Regions from separate parts of the Ornithinimicrobium flavum genome, predicted to be linked through region 1. Evidence: predicted binding sites of a transcription regulator. Region 1 holds the regulator's gene; each other region holds the start of a gene.
What was found. The regulator LexA, encoded in region 1, represses DNA repair genes until DNA is damaged. The targets are predictions, from matches to a motif close to TCGAACANNTGTTCGA.
Positions count from the first base shown of each region.

Region 2: E3Z34_RS10895 (alpha-ketoglutarate-dependent dioxygenase AlkB) is a predicted target of LexA. The motif match lies at 2,291-2,306, and genes of this name have one in related genera.
Region 3: E3Z34_RS17240 (replicative DNA helicase) is a predicted target of LexA. The motif match lies at 4,326-4,341, and genes of this name have one in related genera.

Region 1 covers NZ_CP038213.1:1,085,279-1,092,485, reverse strand. The annotation lists gene E3Z34_RS05115 (HAD family hydrolase) at 1-532, shown strand, start outside; gene E3Z34_RS05110 (glycoside hydrolase family 65 protein) at 619-3,171, shown strand; gene E3Z34_RS05105 (hypothetical protein) at 3,273-3,941, shown strand; gene E3Z34_RS05100 (LysM peptidoglycan-binding domain-containing protein) at 3,967-4,185, opposite strand; gene E3Z34_RS17615 (hypothetical protein) at 4,203-4,376, opposite strand; gene lexA (transcriptional repressor LexA) at 4,643-5,371, shown strand; gene E3Z34_RS05090 (PRC-barrel domain-containing protein) at 5,523-5,855, opposite strand; gene E3Z34_RS05085 (DUF2382 domain-containing protein) at 6,017-7,045, opposite strand; gene E3Z34_RS05080 (Sir2 family NAD-dependent protein deacetylase) at 7,152-7,207, opposite strand, start outside.
Region 2 covers NZ_CP038213.1:2,321,787-2,328,993, forward strand. The annotation lists gene E3Z34_RS10875 (metal ABC transporter permease) at 1-252, shown strand, start outside; gene E3Z34_RS10880 (Fur family transcriptional regulator) at 249-644, shown strand; gene E3Z34_RS10885 (isoprenyl transferase) at 661-1,449, opposite strand; gene recO (DNA repair protein RecO) at 1,452-2,183, opposite strand; gene E3Z34_RS10895 (alpha-ketoglutarate-dependent dioxygenase AlkB) at 2,389-3,024, shown strand; gene E3Z34_RS19510 (putative PEP-binding protein) at 3,032-3,595, opposite strand; partial or broken gene E3Z34_RS10905 (phosphoenolpyruvate-utilizing N-terminal domain-containing protein) at 3,696-5,513, opposite strand; gene dhaL (dihydroxyacetone kinase subunit DhaL) at 5,628-6,254, opposite strand; gene dhaK (dihydroxyacetone kinase subunit DhaK) at 6,266-7,207, opposite strand, start outside.
Region 3 covers NZ_CP038213.1:3,642,271-3,649,477, forward strand. The annotation lists gene E3Z34_RS17225 (MerR family transcriptional regulator) at 1-148, shown strand, start outside; partial or broken gene E3Z34_RS17230 (cadmium resistance transporter) at 434-1,032, opposite strand; gene cmtR (Cd(II)/Pb(II)-sensing metalloregulatory transcriptional regulator CmtR) at 1,029-1,388, opposite strand; gene E3Z34_RS17240 (replicative DNA helicase) at 1,648-4,305, opposite strand; gene E3Z34_RS20000 (MATE family efflux transporter) at 4,678-5,112, shown strand; gene E3Z34_RS17245 (MATE family efflux transporter) at 5,001-6,047, shown strand; gene E3Z34_RS17250 (flavin reductase family protein) at 6,254-6,763, shown strand; gene sfnG (dimethylsulfone monooxygenase SfnG) at 6,765-7,207, shown strand, end outside.

The DNA of each region.
Region 1 (7,207 bases):
GGGCGTGGCGGCCTTCCTGTCCTCGCGCGGGATCGAGCTGCCCCAGGGCGACCCCGACGACAGCCCGGACGAGCTGACCGTCTGCGGCCTGGGCAACCGGAAGAACGCCCTGTTCAACGAGGTCCTGGAGGCTGAGGGGATCGAGGCCTACCCCGGGTCGGTGCAGCTGCTGGACGCCCTGCCCGACCTCGGGGTCGCGATGGCGGTGGTCTCCTCGTCCAGGAACGCCACCGACGTCCTGCGCACCGCGGGCCTCGCCGACCGGTTCACCGTGGTCGTCGACGGCGTCGTGGCGACCGAGCAGGGCCTGCCCGGCAAGCCGGAGCCCGACACGTTCCGGTATGCGGCGCAGCAGCTGGGGGCCGACCCGGCCCGCTGCGTGGTCCTCGAGGACGCGGTCTCCGGGGTGGCCGCGGGCGCCGCGGGTGGTTTCGCCCGGGTCATCGGGGTCGACCGCGGGGTGGGCGCCGAGACGCTCCGCGAGCACGGCGCCGACGAGGTCGTCACCGACCTGGCGCGGCTCCTCCCGTGACCGGCGGCCGCAAGGGCCGGGAGGCCACCGCATACCCGGTCGGTCCGCTCGGGTCGCGGCACCGCCCGCCGGAGCCGGTGGACCCGATGGACCGCAGCCGCTTCCCCCTGGACCCCTGGCGCCTGGTGGAGACCGCCTACGACCGCGAGGACCTCGGTGTGACCGAGACCCTCTTCTCCGTGTCCAACGGCTACCTCGGGATGCGGGGCAACGTCGAGGAGGGCCGGGACACCCACACCCACGGCACCTACGTCAACGGCTTCCACGAGACCTGGGACATCCACCACGCCGAGGACGCCTACGGCCTCGCGCGCGTCGGGCAGACGATCGTGGACGTGCCGGACCCCAAGACGATCAAGCTCTACGTCGACGACGAGCCGCTCCTGCTGGCGACCGCGGACCTGGAGCAGTACGAGCGGGCGATCGACCTGCGCACCGGCATCCTCACGCGGGACGTCGTGTGTCGCACCAGCTCCGGCAAGCGGGTGCGGATCAGCAGCACCCGGATGACCTCGGTGGTGGAGCGCCACCTGGCGGTGATGACCTTCGAGGTCGAGATGCTGGACGGCCACGCCGCCGTCACCGTCTCCAGCCAGCTGCTCAACCGGCAGGACGGCTCGGACGAGTACCACGTGCGCGCCCAGGCGCTGGGCGAGGCCGCGGACCCCCGACGCGCCGAGGCCTTCGAACACCGCGTCCTCCAGCCGGTGCTCCACGAGGACGTCGAGGGGCGCCTGCTGCTGGGCTACCGCACCCGCAGCTCGGGCATGACGATCGCGACGATGGTCGACCACACCCTCGAGACCGACAACTCCTTCAGCGAGAGTTCCACGCTCTCGCCGGACGTCGGCAAGTGCGTCTTCCGGGTCGACGCCCGGGAGGGACGCCCGGTGCGCCTCACCAAGATGGTGGCCGTCCACACCTCCCGCGGCGTCCCGCCGCGAGAGCTCGCCGACCGGTGCGCCCGCACCCTGGACCGCGCGGCCGAGCGGGGCCTGGAGGCCCTGCGTGCCGAGCACGCCGAGAGCTGGGCGCGCTTCTGGCTGGAGTCCGACGTGGAGGTCGAGGGCAAGGGTCTCGAGCACGTCCAGCAGGCCGTGCGCTGGAACCTCTTCCAGCTCGGGCAGGCCACGCTCCGGGCCGGTGCGCACGGGATCGCCGCCAAGGGGCTGACCGGCTCCGGCTACGGCGGACACTACTTCTGGGACACCGAGTGCTACGTCCTGCCCTTCCTGGTCCACACCCACCCGCAGGCGGCCCGCAACGCGCTGCGCTTCCGGCACGGGATGCTCGACGCCGCGCGGCGCCGGGCCGCGGAGATGGCGCAGTACGGCGCGCTCTTCCCGTGGCGGACCATCAACGGCGAGGAGGCCTCCGCCTTCTACGCGGCGGGCACGGCGCAGTACCACATCAACGCCGACATCGCCTACGCGCTCATGCGGTACGTCCGGGCCACGGGCGACCGCCAGTTCCTCCTCGACCAGGGGGTCGACATCCTGGTCGAGACCGCCCGGTTGTGGGTGGACCTGGGCTTCTGGCAGACCAACGGGGACACCCGCTTCCACATCCACTCGGTGACCGGCCCGGACGAGTACACGACCGTCGTCAACGACAACCTCTTCACCAACGTCATGGCGCAGCTCAACCTGCGCGCGGCTGTCGAGGCGGTGCGCGAGCTGCAGGTCTCCGACCCCAGGGGCCTGGCCCGGGCCGGCGCCCGGCTCCGGCTGGGCGAGCACGAGGTCGAGGCCTGGGAGCGGGCCGCCGACGGCATGTTCATCCCCTACGACGAGCAGACCGGCGTGCACCCCCAGGACGCGCACTTCCTCGAGCGGGAGATCTGGAACCTCGACGAGACGCCGGACGAGAAGCGCCCGCTGCTCCTGCACTACCACCCGCTGGTCATCTACCGCTTCCAGGTGCTCAAGCAGGCCGACGTCGTGCTGGCCCTCTACCTGGCCGGCGACCAGTTCACCCAGCCCGAGAAGCGGGCCGACTTCGACTACTACGACCCGATCACCACCGGTGACTCGTCCTTGTCGGCGGTGGTCCAGGCGATCATGGCCGCGGAGGTGGGGTATGACGAGCTAGCGCTGCGCTACTTCCACACCGGCCTGTTCGTCGACCTGGACGACCGGCACGACAACACCTCCGAGGGGGTGCACGTCGCCTCCAGCGGCGGGACGTGGAGCGCGCTGGTGGCGGGCTTCGGCGGGATGCGGGACCACGGCGGCGTGCTCAGCCTCGACCCGCGGCTCCCCGAGGGCTGGGAGACCCTGACGTGGCGTATGCGGTGGCGCGGCTCGCGGCTGCGGGTGCGGGTGGCTCAGGAATCGCTGGCCCTGCGGGTGGAGACAGGCGAGGCGGTGCAGGTGGCCGTGCGGGGCGAGCGGGTGGACGTCGGCCGGGAGGAGGTGCTGGTGACGATGGACGGTCACGGCCCCCGGGATGGCGGTGCCCCCTTCGGGCACACCGCCCAGCAGGGCTCACCCACGGAGCGCGACCCGCAGCGGGCGAGGGACAGCGCCCCCGACCCCACCGGCGTGGTGCCGCACAGCTGGTCGCACGAGGTCGTCGACCCGACCGGACCCGTGCCCGTGCACCGACCGCCGGGCAGCTCGGACCAGCCTCCCACCTGACCCTGCGCTCGTCGGCGCCCCGGGGGTGAACCCGCAGGACACGACCGCTCCGGACCGCGCGGGGCTTGGTGGTCCCGCCCGGGTGTGGTCGGATGGGGAGCATGAGCGATCCCACGGCACTGCCCTTCCAGGAGGACGACCGGTCGACCTCGCCGGAGGACTCGATCTACGAGGGGCAGGGCCCCAGCCGCGCGGACGACCCCGGGGCCGGGCAGGCCGCGCCCCGCGGCGCTCGGACCACCGGCGACGACGCAAAGGCGGGCGACGACGGCGTGGAGGCGAGCCAGACCGACCTGCTCGCGGCCCGCGTCACCGGGCCGGAGGACCGCGTCGGCATGACCGCCCTGTGGCGGCTGACCATGGATCTGGGGCACTGGTGGTTCATCGCGGTCGGCGACGAGGGCCAGGAGTCACCCGCCGCCGCGGTGATCCAGGACCAGCTCATGCTGCTGACCTTCACGACGGCCGAGCGAGCCCGGCACTTCGCGGTGGAGAACGGCATGATCCGCGAGGAGGACGATCTGAGGGCGATCGCGCTGCCCCCGTCCGAGATCGTGGAGTCGGCCCAGGTCTACCAGGAGTCGGGCATCGCGGGCCTGATGTTCGACCCGCACATCGCCGGATACTTCATCCCCTCCGAGCAGCTGCCCGTCGTGTGGGACGCCGTGCACTCCACGGCAGGCGACACCCAGCCGGGGGAGCAGGCCCCGCAGGGCGGCGACGCGGACGGCCCCCCTGCTGCCGCGCCGGAGGACGGGCGCGCCGGCTGACGGTCCTCGGAGACGGCGATCCGGCTCAGCGGGACGGGATCACCAGCTCCTGACCCGCCGCGATGGACGTCGTCGACAACCTGTTGGCCTGCTGGATGTCGACGATCGCCCGGCTCAGCGGGACGTCCGGCAGCTGCTCGGCCGCGATCTGAGACAGGGTCATGCCGGGCTCGACGACCACCGAGGTCGTCGCTCCCGCGGGCCCCAAAAGGCCGATGACGGAGGCGACGACGAGGGCCACCACGAGGGTCAGGCTGCTCGTCAGGGCCAGCCGCCCTCGACGCGTGATGCGCAGCGCCCGACGGCGGGTCGTCCGCGAGGCCGTCGGCGCCGACGGCTCCACGAGCCGCAGGTGGCTCGGGCGGCGCGCCGCGCGCCGGGGCGCAGCGCGGCCGGCAGGGCCAGGACCGGGTGGTCGAGGGTCGCAGTGCTCATGCTGGTCACCTTCCTCAGGGAGGTCCGGCTCGGACGTGTGTCCGATCGGACGTCTGTCCTATTGATAGCACGGATGTCCGACGTTGTCGACACGCCGACCGAACAGATGTTTGTCCGGCCAGGGCTGCTCACGTAGGCTGTGCTCATGTCGGTGACACAATCACCCGCCACCGACAGACCCGCTGACCTGGGCTGATGCCCGGGCAGCCTGGCCGGCCGGGCACCTCCGGACGACCGGTGCAGCATCGGACGAGGGGATGGAGAGCATGGCCACGATTCACGAGATGCCCGACCGGGACGGTGGGGCGACGCTCACCAACCGGCAGCGGCGCGTCCTCGACGTCATCCGCGACTCGGTCGACGCCCGGGGCTACCCGCCCAGCCTGCGCGAGATCGGTGACGCGGTGGGCCTGACCTCCCCCAGCTCGGTGGCGCACCAGCTGAAGATGCTCGAGCGCAAGGGTTTCCTGCGGCGCGACCCGCACCGTCCTCGTGCCATCGAGGTCGTCAACCCCGGCGCAGAGGGGCACGGCTACCGCCGCGGTGACACCGACGGGGGCACGGTGAGCCCCACGACCGAGACGACCTACGACGAGACGGGGATCGGTGACTCCCGCCCCCGCCCGTCCTACGTCCCGCTCGTGGGCCGGATCGCCGCCGGTGGACCGATCCTGGCGGAGGAGGCCGTGGAGGACGTCTTCCCGCTGCCCCGGCAGCTCGTCGGCGACGGCGAGCTCTTCCTGCTCAACGTGGTGGGCGACTCGATGGTGGACGCCGCCATCTGCGACGGTGACTGGGTGGTGGTGCGTCGTCAGCCGACGGCCGTGAACGGCGACATCGTGGCGGCGATGCTGGACAACGAGGCCACGGTGAAGACGTTCCGCAACACCAACGGCAAGACCTGGCTCATCCCCCACAACCCCGCCTACGAGCCGATCGACGGCGACCACGCCGTCATCCTCGGCAAGGTCACGGCCGTCCTGCGACGCGTCTGACCTCTCCTCCCCGCCGGCCCGCCGGCCCACCGACCGCGACGCCGCCCCCGGCATCCTCCATCCTCAGCCGGGGGCGGCGTCGCCATGCGGCAACGTCATACCGCCGGCCGGAGGTGGGGGACGACGGCCGCGCGAGGGCCGGGTGGGCTGCTCAGGCCGAGGGCGCGGGGCCCTCGTCGACGGAGTAGTACTCCAGGAGCTGCTCCTCCTCGTCCTCCGTCAGGTGCCGGTCGACGGGGATGTCAGGAGCACCCTTGATCATCTCGACGGTGTAGGCCAGACGGATCTGCGCGTCGACGATCTCGGCGTTGGACAGGGGGCAGAAGCACCGGCGACCGGCGATCCACCCGGTCCGGACGGTCAGCCAGGCAGGGTCGCCCGTGGCGTTGTCGATGTAGACCTGGTCCAGCGCGCCGACCTTCTCGCCGTCCTGGTCCACCACGTCCGCGTCGTAGAGCGCGTTGAGCTGTTCCTGCGTGATCACGGCCACCTCCATGCCGGCGCCCGGGAGACCACCCGTGCCGCCGAGGATCACACCACACCCCCTGCCGCTGCTGCAAGACGTGCACCTCAGGCCCTGGGTCGCCGACGCCGACGGCCGCCTCCACCGGGGTGGACGCGGCCGTCGGGCAGGATCAGCGGGGCTCAGCCGCGGCGGTTGTCACCGTCCAGGTCCAGGCCCTCGCCACGCACGCCGTCGCCGTCCCAGTCCCCCTGGCGGGGTCCACCGTCAGCGATCCCGGCGTCTCCCGTGGTGTCCCGGTCGACGTCGACCTCCTCGTGCGAGACGTCGGTGACGACCTGCTGCTCGTCGGTGACGGTCTGCTTCTCCAGGCCGACGCGCTCGGTGGCGACCACGTCCTTGTCCACGACAGGGCGCTCCTCGTGCAGCGTGACCTCAGCCTCGTCCTCACCCAGCCGAGCGCCGTCCCGGGCGTCCTCACCGGCCACCGGCTCCCGGACGACCTCGAACTCCTCACGCTGCACCGGCACGGTGACGGTCTCCTGGTCGGTCACGACGTGCTTGCGCAGCCGCACCCTCCCCGTCTCGACGCGCTCGGTCCCGACGTCCACCTGCTCCTCGTGCAGGGTCATGGACCCCTCACGCTCGCGGCCCACACCCCCACCGAGCTCGGCACCGCGGTCCCGGTCGACGTCCAGGTCACGGTCCCCGCCGAGCCCCGCTCCGCGGTCGCGGTCCACGTCCGAGTCGCGGTCGGTGTCCGCCAGCGTCCCTCGGTCGCGGTCCAGGTCACTGTCGGCGCCCCCGGCGCTGAAGCCGCCGGCGACGGCCGGGTCGGCCTCGGTCACGTCGCGACGGTCGTCCAACCCGTCGGCGCCGTAGCGGCTCGTGTCGACACCCGCCCCGCTGTAGTAGCGGAAGAGCTCGTCCTGCTCCTCCTCCGACAGGTGCTGGTCCGCGTCGACGTTCGGCGCGTTCTTGATGGTGTCCTTGGTGTGCGGGACACGGATCCGCCCGCCGGAGAGGTCCGCGTCCTGCAGAGGGACCAGGCTCTGCCGGGCACCGAACCAGCCCGTCTTGACCGAGATCCACGACGGCTCGCCGGTCTGGTCGTCGAGGTACACCTCACCGACCCCACCGAGGTTGTCGTCGTCCTGGGTCACGACCTCGGCGTCGTAGAGGTCGTTGATCTGCTCCTGGGTGATGCTCACGTGCGCTCCTCCATCAGTCGGATACCCCGGTCGCGGGGACCGGGCGTGCTCATCGAGTCAAGCAAAGGTCCCCGGGCACTGGCCCGATGAAACGGCACCCCCACCCTCAGGGGTGCGGCTCCTCGACCCCACGCGTCACATCGGCAACGAGCCGCGGCAGGA
Region 2 (7,207 bases), 1.2 Mb from region 1:
GGGATCTTCGTGCTCGCCGCGACCGCCAGCTGGGTGCGGCGTGCCGTCGCCGCCGCGCGGCACCGGCACGCCGAGCGGCACCTGCACGAGCACGGGCCCGGGTGCGGCCACGAGGCCGTCCTCCACGAGGACCACGTCGACTACCTGCACGACGGGCACCGGCACGCCGCCCACGAGGGTCACTACGACGAGCACGGTGAGCATCCGCATACCCCCGACGAGACGCCCGTGCGCACGGAGGCGAGCCGATGAGACCGACGACCCGACGACCCACCCGGCAGCAGCTCGCGGTCATGGAGCAGCTGGGCGAGCGGGAGGACTTCACCAGCGCCCAGGAGCTCCACGCGCAGCTGCGGGAGGGCGGGGCCAAGGTGGGCCTGGCCACCGTCTACCGCACCCTGGCCTCGCTCGCCGCCGCCGGCGAGGTGGACACCCTGCGCACGGACGAGGGGGAGGCGGTCTACCGCCGCTGCTCCCGCGGCCACCACCACCACCTGGTCTGCCGGGTGTGCGGCCGGACCGTGGAGATCGACGGGCCCGCCGTGGAGCGGTGGGCGGACACGGTCGCCGCCGAGCACGGCTTCACCCAGGTCGAGCACACGCTGGAGGTCTTCGGCGTGTGCTCCGCCTGCGGGACGACCTGACCCGCGACCTGCCCGATCAGCTCGTCGGGGTGTCCACCGCCCCGCCGTAGCGCCGGTCCCTCGACGCGTACTGCTCGATCGCGGCCCAGAGGTGGCGCCGGTCGTAGTCGGGCCAGAGGACGTCCTGGAAGACCATCTCGGCGTAGGCGCTCTGCCAGAGCAGGAAGTTGGACGTCCGCTGCTCCCCCGAGGACCGCACGAACAGGTCGACGTCCGGCACCTCCGGGTGGTAGAGGTAGCGCCCGATGGTGCGCTCGTCGATCCCGCGGGGGTTGAGCCGTCCGGCCCGGACGTCCTCGCCGATCGCCCGCACCGCGTCCGCGAGCTCGGCCCGGCCTCCGTAGTTGACGCAGAAGTTCAGCGTGATGACGTCGTTGTCCCGGGTGCGCTCCTCGGCGTCACGCAGCTCGGAGATCACCGAGCGCCAGAGCCGGGGCGTCCGGCCCGACCACACGACGCGCACCCCCCAGGAGTCGAGCTCGTCGCGGCGGCGGTGGATGACGTCACGGTTGAAGCCCATGAGGAAGCGGACCTCGTCGGGGCTGCGGCGCCAGTTCTCGGTGGAGAAGGCGTAGGCGCTGATGCACCGGACCCCGATCTCGATCCCGCCGGCGATGACGTCCAGGAGCGAGGCCTCCCCCGCCTCGTGCCCCTGGGTCCGGCGCAGCCCTCGCTGGTTGGCCCACCGGCCGTTGCCGTCCATGACGATGGCGACGTGCCGGGGGACGAGGTCCAGCGGCACCGCGGGCGGGCGTGCCCCCGACGGGTGCGGGGTCGGGCGCTGCGTCGGGCGGGGGGCGGCCATGGCTAGGAGGTCCTCTCGACGTGCCGGAGCGAGCGCACCCCGCGCTCGAGGTGCCACTGGAGGTAGGCCGCCACCAACCCGCTCGCCTCGTGCCGGTGGCGTCCCTGGCTCGCGTCGGCGACGCCCCAGTCGCCGCTGAACAGGGCCGCGAGGAGGGCGAAGGTCTCGGGGGCGGGCGCGGTGGACCCGGCCGGACGGCATACCGGGCAGACCGCCCCTCCCGAGGGGACGTGGAAGGCGCGGTGCGGCCCGGTCATGCCGCAGCGGGCGCAGTCCACGAAGCTGGCCCGCCACCCCCCGATGGCCAGCGCCCGGATGAGGTAGGAGTCCAGGACCAGGCGCGGGTCGTGCTCACCCCCGGCCAGGGCGGCGAGCCCCCCGGCGAGCAGGCGGAAGTGCTGGGTCGCGGGCTGACCCTCCTCGGTGAGCTGGTCGCACGTCTCGAGCATGACGTTGGCCGCGGTGAAGGCTGGGTAGTCACGGGCGATCGCCTCGCCGTAGGGCGCGAGCCCGTCGGCCTGGGTGACGGTGTCCAGGTTGCGGCCCTCGTAGCACTGGACGTCCACGACCATTCCCGGCTCCAGCCGCGCGCCGAACTTGCTCCTGGTCCGCCGCACCCCCTTGGCGACAGCCCGCACCTTGCCCCGGCCACGGGTGAGCAGCGTGACGATCCGGTCTGCCTCGCCCAGCTTGTGCGTCCGCAGCACGATGGCTGCTTCGCGATAGGTGGGCATGCCGACCATTCTCCCCCACGCGACCGGACGCGCGTTCCTGCCACACCGGACGCGCGTTCCTGCCACATACCCCCCTGTTTCCTCGACCGGACCTGTGGACAACCGTCACGAACGCGCGTCCGGTCGGGAGGGGGCTGTGGACAACTGTCAGAAACGCGCGTCCGGTGGTGGCGCGATCGTGGACAGGTGTTCTATCCTTGTCGGTATGATGCTGCAGGGGTCGCTGCTGGACCAGGTCGAGGAGGTCGGGCTGCGCAGCCTGGGGAGCGCGGTGCGACGCACCGTGCTGGACCACGGAGCGTGGATCGACGTCCGGCCGGGGTGGGTCACGGGGTCGGACGAGCTGTTCACCCGGCTCGCCCTCGGCGGACCGGCCGGTGTCCAGTGGCGCGGGGAGCAGCGCACCATGTGGGACAAGCAGGTGACGACGCCGCGGCTGCTGCGGTTCTACCGGGAGGCGGAGCCGCTGCCCGACCCCGTCCTCGAGCAGGCGCGGACCACCCTGTCCGACCACTACGCGGGCGAGCTGGGCGAGCCCTTCGCCACGGCCGGCATGTGCCTCTATCGCGACGGGCGCGACAGCGTCGCCTGGCACGGCGACCGGTTCGGCCGGGCCGCCGAGCACAACACCATGGTGGCGATCGTGTCGCTGGGGGCGCCCAGGGCGTTGCTGCTGCGCCCCCGGGGCGGCGGTGCCAGCCTGCGCCACGTGCTGGGCCACGGCGACCTGCTGGTCATGGGCGGCAGCTGCCAGCGGACCTGGGACCATTGCGTCCCCAAGACCAGCACCCCCGTGGGCCCGCGGATCAGCATCCAGTTCCGCCCGCGCGGGGTGCGCTGAGCGGGCCCTAGACGGACCGGTCCAGCAGCGCCCGCACCTCCGCCGCTCCCCCGCACGCCTCCGCGGCCGTCGCGAGCTCCTGGAGCTGGGTCAGGGTCGCCGCACGCAGCCGCGCCTTCACCGTCGGCACCGAGGCCGCCGTCGAGCTGATCTCCCGGACCCCCAGGCCGACCAGGAGCGCCGCCACGTCCGGGTCGGCCGCCATCTCCCCGCACAGGCTCACGACGACCCCCTCCGGCGCCCGGTCGCAGACCTGCCTGATGAGCTGCAGCACGGAGGGGTCGAGGGGGTCCGACCACGGGGCGACCCGGGGGTTGCCGCGTTCGGCCGCCAGGGTGTACTGGCTCAGGTCGTTGCTGCCGATCGAGAGCACATCCAGGCCTTCTGCCACCCGGTCAGCGCGCAGGGCCACGGCCGGCACCTCGGCCATGATCCCCACGCCCAGACCGGGCGGGATCCCCCGGTGACCACCGCGGGCCGCGGCCTCCCCCAGGCGCTCCCGGGCCCAGTCCACGTCCTCCCGGGTGGTGACCATCGGGAAGGTCACCGTGACGCGGTGCCGGGTCGCCACCGTGCAGATCGCCTCGAGCTGGTCGAGCAGGAGGGGGGTCCTCCCGGAACGCCCGCAGCCCGCGAACCCCTAGGAAGGGGTTCTCCTCGGGCTTGGCCCGCAGGAACGGCAGGGTCTTGTCCCCGCCGACGTCCCAGGACCGGAAGGTCACGGGATAGGGGTGGTAGGCGGTCGCGATCGCCTCGTAGGCGTCCACCTGCTCCCGCACGCTCGGCGCCTCGGTCCACCGGGAGAAGACCGCCTCGGTCCGGACGAGCCCGCAGCCCTCGGCCCCCAGACCGGCCCCCAGCCGGGCCACGGCCAGCGAGGAGGCGTTCGCCCGGACCGTGATCCGCGTGCCGTCGCGGGTGAGCGCCGGCAGGTGCGCGTCGGCGAGGGCCCGGGCCCGCACCGACCGTCGGCGCTCCAGCACCCGCTCGAAGGCGGCCCGCACCTCCGGTGGCGGATCGACCTCCAGCCGGCGGCTGCGGACGTCGAAGGCCAGGACGGTGCCCTCGGGGACGTCGGCCCCGGACCCCACGCCGGTGAGGACGGGAACACCTCGTGAGCGGGCGATGAGGACCCCGTGGCCGAGCCCGCTGCCGGAGCGCGTGACGACCCCGAGCACCGACTCCGCGTCCAGGGAGATGGCCAGGGCCGGGTCCAGGTCGTCGACCACCAGCACGCCCCGCCCGACGGCCTCCGGCTCCTCCGCCCCGCGCAGGATGCGCAGGACCCGGTCACCCACGCTCCGCACGTCGGTGGCCCGCTCCCGCTGGTAGGCGTCCGGGAGCTCGCCGAACGCCTCGGCGATGCCGGCGACGGCGTCGCGCCAGGCCACGGCTGCCGCTGCCCCGCCCCTGATGCGCGCCGAGACGTCCTCCTGCAGCTCGGGGTCCCGGAGCATGATCGCGTGCGCGGCGAAGACCTCGGCCTCCCCGTGGCCGAGGTGCCTCTGGGCCCGCTCCTCCAGCTGGGCCAGGCGGTCGACGGCCTCGGCCACGGCCTCATCGACGGCCCGCTGCTCCTCCTCGGGGTCACCCGCCTCCAGCTCGCTCAGCTCCAGGACGGCGCGCGGGATGATGGCAGGCCCGACCGCCGCCTCGAGACCGGTGCCGGCCACCCCCGGCTCGGTGGAGACGGAGGCCGGGACGGGCACCTCGAGGTCGGCCGTTGGCTCCGCGCCCACGGGGGGCAGGTCGCCGAAGGCGGACGCCGCGAGCTCCTCCAGGGAGTCCAGCAGCTCCTGGGCACCGGGCCCCCGGGCCTCGGCGACCACCACGTGCCCCCGGCGGGCGTCGAGGGTGGCGACCGCGGTGATGCTGCGCCCGTCGACCGGTCCGCGCCCCGAGGTGCGGTTGGTCAGCCTCAGCTGGGTCTCCGCCGGGTGCTCACCCAGGGTCGCCACGATCCGCGCCGCCGGGCGGGCGTGCAGGCCGTGCTCCCCGACCACGGAGAGCTCCGCCGACACCCAGCCGTCGGCCCCGTCGAGGACCCCCGCCGACCCCCGGGAGGCCGCACCGCCCGGCACGCCGAGGTCGCCCCCCGGCCCACCGCCGGCGCCGCCGGCACCGACAGCGCCGTCCCCCACCGGCGTCAGGTGCACGGCCTTGGCGGTGAGCGCCCGCTCCGCGTGCTCCGCACAGGTCTGCAGGTCGCCCCCGCCGGTCGCGGTCACCACCGCGACGACCAGTCCCTCCACGAGCGGCGCCGCGCTGAGACGGACCCGTGCGGCCACGTCCGTCCCCACGAGCTCGAGCGCCATCTCGGTGGCCAGGACCGCGCTGCCGAGATCGACCAGGACCAGGGTGCCGTCCCCCCCGGACGCCTCGTCGGCACGCAGGAGGGCCTGCGACACGGCGCTCGCGTCGGTGCCGTGCGTGCCGTCGGCCAGCCCCGCCGCCACCTCCACGTGCGGTCCGCCCACGGCCGGGGTCATCCCGGCGGCCAGCTCACGAGCCGCCTCACCGAGGGCACGGCTGTGGAGACCACCACGAAGGAGATCACGCAGCTCCCCGGGGCGCGGGCTCAGGACAGCGCGGCACCGGCGTCCTCAGCGCAGCGCCTGCGCCGCGGCCTCGAGCAGCAGCGTCGCGCTCGTCGCCCCGGGGTCGAGGTGGCCCGCGCTGCGCTCGCCCAGGTAGGACGCCCGGCCCTTGCGCGCGATCATCTGCTCCGTCGCGTCCCGTCCCTCGCGGGCTGCCCCGGCAGCCGCCGTCAGGCAGTCGGAGAGGCCCCGGCCCTCGGCGGCGGCCTGCTCGTAGGCCTCCAGCGCCGGGGCGAAGGCGTCGTACATCGTCTTGTCGCCACGTTCCGCCTTGCCCCGTGCCACGATGCCGTCCACGCCCGCGCGCAGCGCCTGCCCCATCTGCCGTGCGCCGATCTCGCCCGGTGCCGCCAGCGGCCCGGCGAGACGCAGGAAGAAGGTGCCGTAGAGCGGTCCCGACGCGCCGCCGACCGTGCTCACCAGCACCATCCCGACCTTCTTCAGGTAGGCGTCGACGCTGGGGAACTCCTCGGCCTCGGCGAGCTCGGCGCACGCCGAGAAGCCCCGGTCCATGTTGCTGCCGTGGTCACCGTCGCCGATCGCGCGGTCCAGGTCGGTGAGATAGGTGGCCTGCTCGCCGAGCGTGCGGGCGCTCTCCGCGATCCAGGCCTGGAACGCACTCAGGTCAGCCATGTGTCTCATCCTCACCGTCGAAGAGCCGGGGTGTCCACCGGAGCGTCCCAGCATCGCACCAGCTCGTCGTCGAGCCGCAGCAGGGTCAGGGAGCAGCCGGCCATGTCCAGGGAGGTCACGTAGCTCCCCACGAGGGACCGTGCGACGACGAGCCCCGCCGCCTGCACCAGCGGCACCACCTCGGCGAAGACGAGGTGGAGCTCGAGCAGCGGCGTCCCGCCGAAGCCGTTGACCAGGACCAGCACCGGCTCCCCCCGCGCCGGGGCCAGGTCGGCGAGGACCGGCTCGACCAGCAGGGCGGCGAGCTCCCGCGCGGGTGCCATCGGCACCCGGGCGCGGCCCGGCTCACCGTGGATGCCGACCCCGACCTCGATCTCCTGCGGACCGAGGTTGATGGTGGGTCGCCCCGCCGCCGGCACGGTGCACGAGCTCAGGGCGATCCCCATCGACGCCGCCCGGGCGGCGGTCCGACGCCCGAGCTCGGCGCACCTGTGCAGGTCCGCCCCCTCCTCCGCGGCCGCCCCGACGATCTTCTCCACGAGCAGGGTCGCCGCCACCCCGCGGCGTCCGGCCGTCCAGGTGCTGTCCTCCACCGCGACGTCGTCGGCGACGAGCACCTGCTCCACCCGCACCCCGCTCTCGTGGGCGAGCTCCGCGGCCATCTCGAAGTTGAGCACGTCGCCGGTGTAGTTCTTCACCACGTGCAGGACGCCGGCGCCGCCGTCGACGGCCGTGGTCGCGCCCAGGATCTGGTCGGGGACCGGAGAGGTGAAGACCTCCCCGACGCAGGCGGCGGTGAGCATGCCGACCCCCACGAAGCCGGTGTGGAGCGGCTCGTGGCCCGCCCCGCCACCGGAGACCACCCCCACCCGACCGGGGGCGGGCGCGTCGGCACGCAGCACGATCCGCCGCTCAAGGTCCACCCGCAACGACCGCGGATGGGCCAGGGCCAG
Region 3 (7,207 bases), 1.2 Mb from region 1:
CCACGCCGCCGCACTCCAAGCACGGCTCGCTCAACTCAGCGAACTGCTCTCGAGCATGTGCGCTGGCTCAGCCATCGGGCGACCACGCTGGATCCCGGCCAGTGCCTCCCCCAGCATGTCTGCCACGCCATCCCGACCAGCCAACTGACGGACCGCTCCTCCAGCCGCTGAACACCACATCCGGTATGCCGATCCCGCGACTACTCCACCGCACCCTCCTGCTGCGCGTGACACTGCACACCTTCGGCATCCCTCGGGTACGCCGGCAGCCCCGCGACCCGCTCTGACACACCCTCCGATTCTTCGGTGGCCAGCTGGAGGTTTGGCAGTCTGCCGCTACTGCGCTCCGTCGGCTCTTCCAGGGAACCTCAGGAGTGCTCGGCAAGCGGAGGCCGGGTAACTGGTGCACGGTCGTAAGTCCCGACGGCTCTGGTCAGAGGCCGAAGGCTCCGCCACTGACCAAGATGGCGATGCCCAGTCCGATGAGGACGATGGGGAACAGGATGTGCTCCCACCGCTCAAGGACTTCGGCGATCGGGGGCGGGTGGCCACGAACTTGGCCAGCATGACAAGGACCGCGACCAGCCCGAGGAAGACGATGCAGTAAGCCACCACGGCCGCCGGTCCCACGCTGAGGAAGACCGGGACGTAGACGCCGATGTTGTCCCCACCGTTGGCGAAGGTGACCCCCGCGACCGTCCAGACGGCGACGTTCTTGCCGGTGACCTTGGCATCGTCACCATCGTCGTCGTTCCCGCGCCAGGCCTCCCATGCGGCCCACAGACCCAAGACCAACGGGATGAGTCCGAAGTACGGGATGACTGCCGAGGGCAGGAACGCGTCCGCGCCCAGGGTGACGAGCACTGCCGCGCCAAGGATGCCCGCGAACCCCAGGTACTGGCCCAGCACGATCCGGGCCGTGGTTCCGGACTGTCCTGCGCCGCGCGCGAAGAACAGCGAGAGCACGATGATGTCGTCGATGTTGGTCGCGATGAACAGGCCGATCGCCTGCAGGACCGAGGACAGGATCATGCGCCAGCCTCGGCGGCGCAACATCTGGCGATCGAGCAAGCCGGATCGAGACACGGGGCGTTCTCGTCCACTGCGAGGGCAACCTCGACCAGCGCGGTCAGCGCCCGCGCCAGGTGCGGATCCGCGATCTCATAGCGTGTGCGGCGGCCTTCGAGCTCGGCGACCACGATGCCGCAGTCTCGCAGGCAGGTCAGATGGTTGGACACGTTCGAGCGCGTCAGGCCAAGGTCGCGCGCCAACTCCGCCGGGTAGGCAGGCCGCTCAAGCAGCACCAGGAGAAGCCGTGACCGGGTGGGATCCGCCAGCGCCCGGCCCAGCCGGTTCATCACATCCAGACGAGAAGCAATGGTCAGCACGCGCTGAACTATACAGCACTGACTGTACCAATAACGGTGACTGCAGCGCCTCCGATGCGTCGCTCCGCTCCGTTGTCAGGGGCCCCAGCCTGGCGCCTCCGCCAATGCGGACCACGTGGGAGGTGAACCACGCGCCCCCCTGGCGTGTGGCCCTACTTTGCGCGGATCGTCGGTTTGAGCGACAGTCGCGCAAGATCGACCCCTCACGATCGTGCAATCTTCACTGCATCTCGACAACATCTCGACATCGAGGGCTCGGTCAGAAGTTGCTGGCCATGTTGGTGAACTTGCTGTAGTGACCCTGGAACGCGACGACGACGGTGTCCGTAGGGCCGTTGCGGTGCTTCGCCACGATGACGTCCGCCTCCCCCTCGCGAGGTGACTCCCGTTCGTAGAGCGACTCCCGGTGCAGCAGGATGACGACGTCGGCGTCCTGCTCGATGGAGTTGTGGACGGCGATGCCGTTGGCCACGAAGTTGTGATTGCCCAGGACGGTGGCGTCGTAGACCTCCTCGACGCCGTCCAGCTCGATGCTCGCAACCTCGTCCCAGAAGACGTCGTTCACGGCGAAAAGCTCCAGCTCGGCGCTGTCGAGGACAGCGGCGACCCGCCTGAGACGCTCGCGGGAGGGGGCGCTGTTGGACAGCGCGGATCCGCAGGACGACATCCCCAGCTCCTTCTGGAACTGACGCGCCGTCATGCCCTTGTCCACGATGACCTGCCGCACGTCGTCCCAGACCTGCGGCGGCACGGTGTCCACGTTGGTGTTCCCCTGGCGGTCCCGGATGATCCCCAGGAGTTGGGCGGCAGAGGCCGACCGGCCCCCGAACACACCGATCTCCTGCAGGAAGCGACGCTGGCTGTCGGCGCCCGAGATGTCCAGGGTGTAGCCGTTGCGGTAGCCCTCCTTTCGCACCGTCCTGAGGCGGGTGCTGATCCCGAAGCGCAGCAGGAGCTGCGAGACGTCGTCGGCCAGTCGCCGACTCGTCGTCGCGTAGTAGATCCGCCCCCCGTTCTGCGCCCTGTTCACCGTGACCGAGCCGTCGGTGGCCCAGAGGTGGTGCAGGAAGAGGGCGATCTGCCGCTTGGACGCGTGGAACAACGACTCGGGGACGAACTTCTCGTGGCTGCGCAGGCCGAAGACACCCAGCTCGTCCAGCCAGGCCACGATCGGGTGCCTCCGTCCCCGAGCGAGCGGGAACGGAGCCCGGAGACGCAGGCTGGTGCAGCGGGCAGCGGGGTGGTCGTCGCGGACGGCCACGACACCGAAGGAGAGCGCAGCCTGAGACACCGCACGGAGGTTCTCCTCGTCGACCGAGGCGTACCGGAGAGCTTGGCGTCGCACCATCGAACCGTCCCCCAGCATGTGGGCCAGCAGAACGACGCGGTCGTCCTCCGTCCAGGGCTGGTGCGTCTCCGGCGCCGGCACGTGCCGCGGGACAGCGAGCCGGTCGCCGGGGCGCAGGTCACCCAGCGGACGCCACCCGTCATAGGTCAGGAAGGGGTGGTTCTCCGTCGCGCGGACCGTCTTGCCGGAGGTGAGCGTCAGGCGGAACACCGGCTTGGTGCCCGTCGGGAAGACGTGGGTCAGGTGCCTCCGTACGTAGCGCAGGGAGTCGTCCAGCGACCAGACCGGCACGTCCCGTTCACCCGTCCGGTGGAGCTCACCCATCGTCACCTCGGCCCCGGTGTCGGCCCTCAGGACCCGGGTGTCCGCCGTCAGACAACCCGACTCCCTCAGGTCGCTCATCTGCGGCTTCTTGTCCGTCCGCTGCTCCGGGCCACGGTTGAGCTGGGAGAGCGCGATGAGCGGGACCTCGAGCTCCTTGGCGAGCAGCTTCAGCGCACGGGAGAACTCGGCGACCTCCTGCTGGCGGGACTCGACGCGCTTGCCCGAGCTCATGAGCTGCAGGTAGTCGACGATCACCAGCTTGAGGTTGTGCCGCTGCTTGAGCCGGCGGCACTTGGCGCGGATCTCCATCAACGACATGTTGGGGCTGTCGTCGATGAAGAGGGGCGCGTTGGTGATGCGGCCCTGCGTCTCGGCCAGCTTGGTCCAGTCCCGGTCGCGCATGTTGCCCTTGCGCATGTTCTGCAGCGCGATCTCGGACTCGGCCGAGAGCAGACGCATCGTGATCTCCGTGCGGCTCATCTCCAGGCTGAAGACGACGGTGGGCATGTTGGCCTTGATCGCGGCCGCCCGCGCGATGTCCAAAGCGAAGGTCGACTTGCCCACAGCTGGCCTCGCCGCGACGATGATCATCTGCCCCGGGTGCAGGCCGTTGGTCAGCTCGTCCAGGTCGGTGAAGCCGGTGGGCACCCCCGTCATGTCCCCCGACTGACCGGCGGCGTGCTCGATCTCGTCCAGGGTCGGCTCGATCAGGTCGGACAGCGGGTGGTAGTCGTCACCACCGCGCTTGTCGGCCACGGCGTAGACCTCGGCCTGGGCCTGGTTGACGACGTCCTCGACGTCACCCCCGGCGTAGCCGATCTGCACGATGCGCGTGCCGGCGTCCACCAACCGGCGCAGCACCGCCCGCTCGGCGACGATCTCGGCGTAGAACGAGGCGTTCGCCGCGGTCGGCACCGCCGCGATGAGCTGGTGGAGGTAGGCCGAGCCTCCGATGCGCTGCAGGTCGCCGCGCTTGGTCAGCTCGTCGGCGACCGTGATCGCATCCACGGGCTCGCCCCGCGAGTAGAGGTCGACGCAGGCCTCGTAGATGCGCTCGTGGGCCGGGCGGTAGAAGTCCTGCGCCGTGACGATCTCCGAGCACTCGGCGATCGCATCCTTGGAGAGCATCATCGAGCCCAGGGCGCTCTGCTCCGCCGCGACGTCCTGCGGCGGCAGCCGGTCCTCCGGACCCCCGGACGGCCCCTCCTGCGGCGGTCCGTAGACCTCCATCTCGCTCAGTGCCATACCCTGCTCCCTCACGCTCGTCGGACGCCTGTTCGCATGACACCACCGGCCACCGACACACCCTCGCCGGCGCTCGGAGAGCCTCGGGACGGCCTCCCCCGGGCGCGGGACACCCCACCGTACGTCCTCCTTGACGACCGTGCAGCCATCCCCTGTGGACGAGGTGTGGACCACGTGTGCACGGACGGTGGACGCTCCCACGCCACGCGCGGCAGGCCTGTGGACAACGATGTGGACTCAGCGGGAACTTGCGTCACATCAGGCCTCTGACCAGTGTGGACGCGACACACAGGCTGTGGACGGGAAGAAGTTTCGTCCACGGCACCACCCGGGTCCCACCCGCCTCCCCGGGCGGCTGAGACACTGACCCGCGTGACGGCGGACGAGGACGAGGGGGCAGAGCCGGGGGCGGAGACAGAGCCGGGCCCACGGCATCCTGCTCCGGCGCGGGAGATCCTGCGCCTCGCGGTGCCGGCCTTCCTCGCTCTCATCGCCGAGCCGCTCTTCCTCCTGGCCGACTCGGCCATCGTGGGCCACCTCGGCACATCGGCCCTCGCCGGGCTGGGCGTGGCCAGCGCCGTCCTGCTCACGGCGGTCAACCTCTTCATCTTCCTGGCCTACGGCACCACCGCCGTCGTGGCCCGCCGCCTCGGCCCGGGGACGAGCGCGGCGCGGTCAGCGCGGGGGTGGACGGCATCTGGCTGGCCCTCCTGCTGGGTGCCGTCGGCACCCTCGTCGTCCTGCTCGCCGCCCAGCCGCTCGTGGAGCTCTTCGGCGCCAGCCCCGAGGTCGTCACCGAGGCGGTGACCTACCTGCGCTGGTCCGCGCTCGGCATCCCGCCCATGCTCGTCGTGCTGGCCACCACCGGGGTGCTCCGGGGGCTGCAGGACACCCGGACCCCGCTGGTCGCCGCGGTCGCCGGCTTCACCGGCAACGCCGTCCTCTCCCTCCTCCTCGTGCACGGGGTGGGCTGGGGCATCGCCGGCGCCGCGATCGGGACGGTCGTGGCCCAGACGGGTATGGCGATCGGCCTGGTCCTGGTCGTCGTGCGGGGGGCCCGACGGCTGGGCGCGACCCTCACCCTGCACCACGCGGGCGTGCTGCGGGCGGCCCTGGACGGGGTGCCCCTCATCGTGCGGACGGTCGCGCTGCGGGCGGCCCTGCTGCTCACCACCTGGGCCGCGGCCGGGCTGGGGGACGCCCCGCTGGCCGCCCACCAGGTCGCGATGACCGTGTGGACGGCCCTGGCCTTCGCCCTGGACGCGCTGGCGATCGCCGCGCAGGCCCTGACCGGGCGCTCGCTGGGCGCCGGGGACGTCGCGAGCACCCGGGAGACGACCGCGCTCATGGTGCGGTGGTCGGTGTGGTTCGGGGTGATCCTCACCGTCCTCATCGTCGCGCTGCACCGCGTCGTGCCGCTCGGCTTCAGCCAGGACCCGGACGTGCGGACCGCCCTGGCCGCCGCCCTCCTCGTCGTCGCCGTGGGGCAGCCGGTCGCCGGGATCGCGTTCATCCTCGACGGCGTCCTCATCGGGGCGGGCGACACCCGCTGGCTGGCCGGGGCCCAGACGATCGCCACGCTCGCCTACGTCCCGATGGTGCTCGGCGTGGTCCTGTCGGGCGTCACCGGCGCGACCGGCCTGGTCTGGCTGTGGGTCGCCTTCACCGGCTTCATGGCGGTGCGTGCCGCCCTGCTCTGGGGGCGATCCCGGGGCGACCGGTGGATGGTCGTCGGCGCCTGACACCACGGTGCCATGTTTGACATATCCGAAGAATCTGTGATCTAGTCCTGCCATGCGTTCTCCGGAAGCGATGCGGCTGATGCCCTGGGCGGTTCGCGCCCAGGCCGCCTGTCTGCGCTGACCGCCGCCTCCGACCTCCCCCTCCCCGCCGCCGACGTCCACCTCGGCCGCTGCCGCATACCCGAAGATTCTTCTGGAGAACCGTTATGTCCGTCACCGCCCTGCATCCACCCCCCGCCGACCTGCGCAGCCTCTTCCGGCGCCCCACCGCCAGCACCTGGGTCATCACCTCGGCCGCCGCCGACGACGCCGATCCGGTGGGCTTCACCGCCATCTCCGTCGTCTCGGTCAGCCTCGACCCGCCGCTGGTGAGCTTCAACGTCGCCAAGACCTCCTCGTCCCTGGTCACCCTGGCCCGCAGCCGACGAGCCGCCCTGCACCTCCTCGCCTCCCACCAGGACGTCGTGGCCGCGCGGTTCGCCGCCGACCGCACCCGACGCTTCGTCGAGGACGGCACCTGGGGCTGGCAGGACGGCCTGCCCCGCCTCCACGACGTCAACGCCCGGCTGGTCACCACCCTGACCGACCTCGTCGACGCCGGGGACTCCTTCGTGGCCATCGCCCGGGTGCACACCACCTCCGTGGCCTCCCCCGCCCAGCACACCCTCCTTCACCACGCCGGGCGCTTCGCCGCCCCGCACCAGATCGGAGCCTGAGATGTCCGTTCACGACCAGCCGCTGTCCTTCGCCTACTGGGTGCCCAACGTCTCCGGGGGCCTGGTCGTCTCCACCGTGGAGCAGCGCACCGACCACGGACCCGCCTACAACATCGACGTGGCCCGCACCGCCGAGCGGGTCGGCTTCGACTACGCCCTGACCCAGGTGCGCTACCTGGCCAGCTACGGCGCCGACGCCCAGCACGAGTCGGTGAGCTTCTCCCTGGGGCTGCTCGGCCGCACCGAGCGCCTGCGCGTCATCGCCGCCGTCCACCCGGGCCAGTGGCCGCCCCACATCCTGGCCAAGCTCGCCGCCACGGCCCAGGAGCTGCACGGCGGCCGGCTGGCGCTCAACGTGGTGTCCGGCTGGTTCAAGGACGAGTACACCCGGCTCGGCCTGGACTGGCTCGAGCACGAGGAGCGCTACCGGCGGGCCGAGGAGTT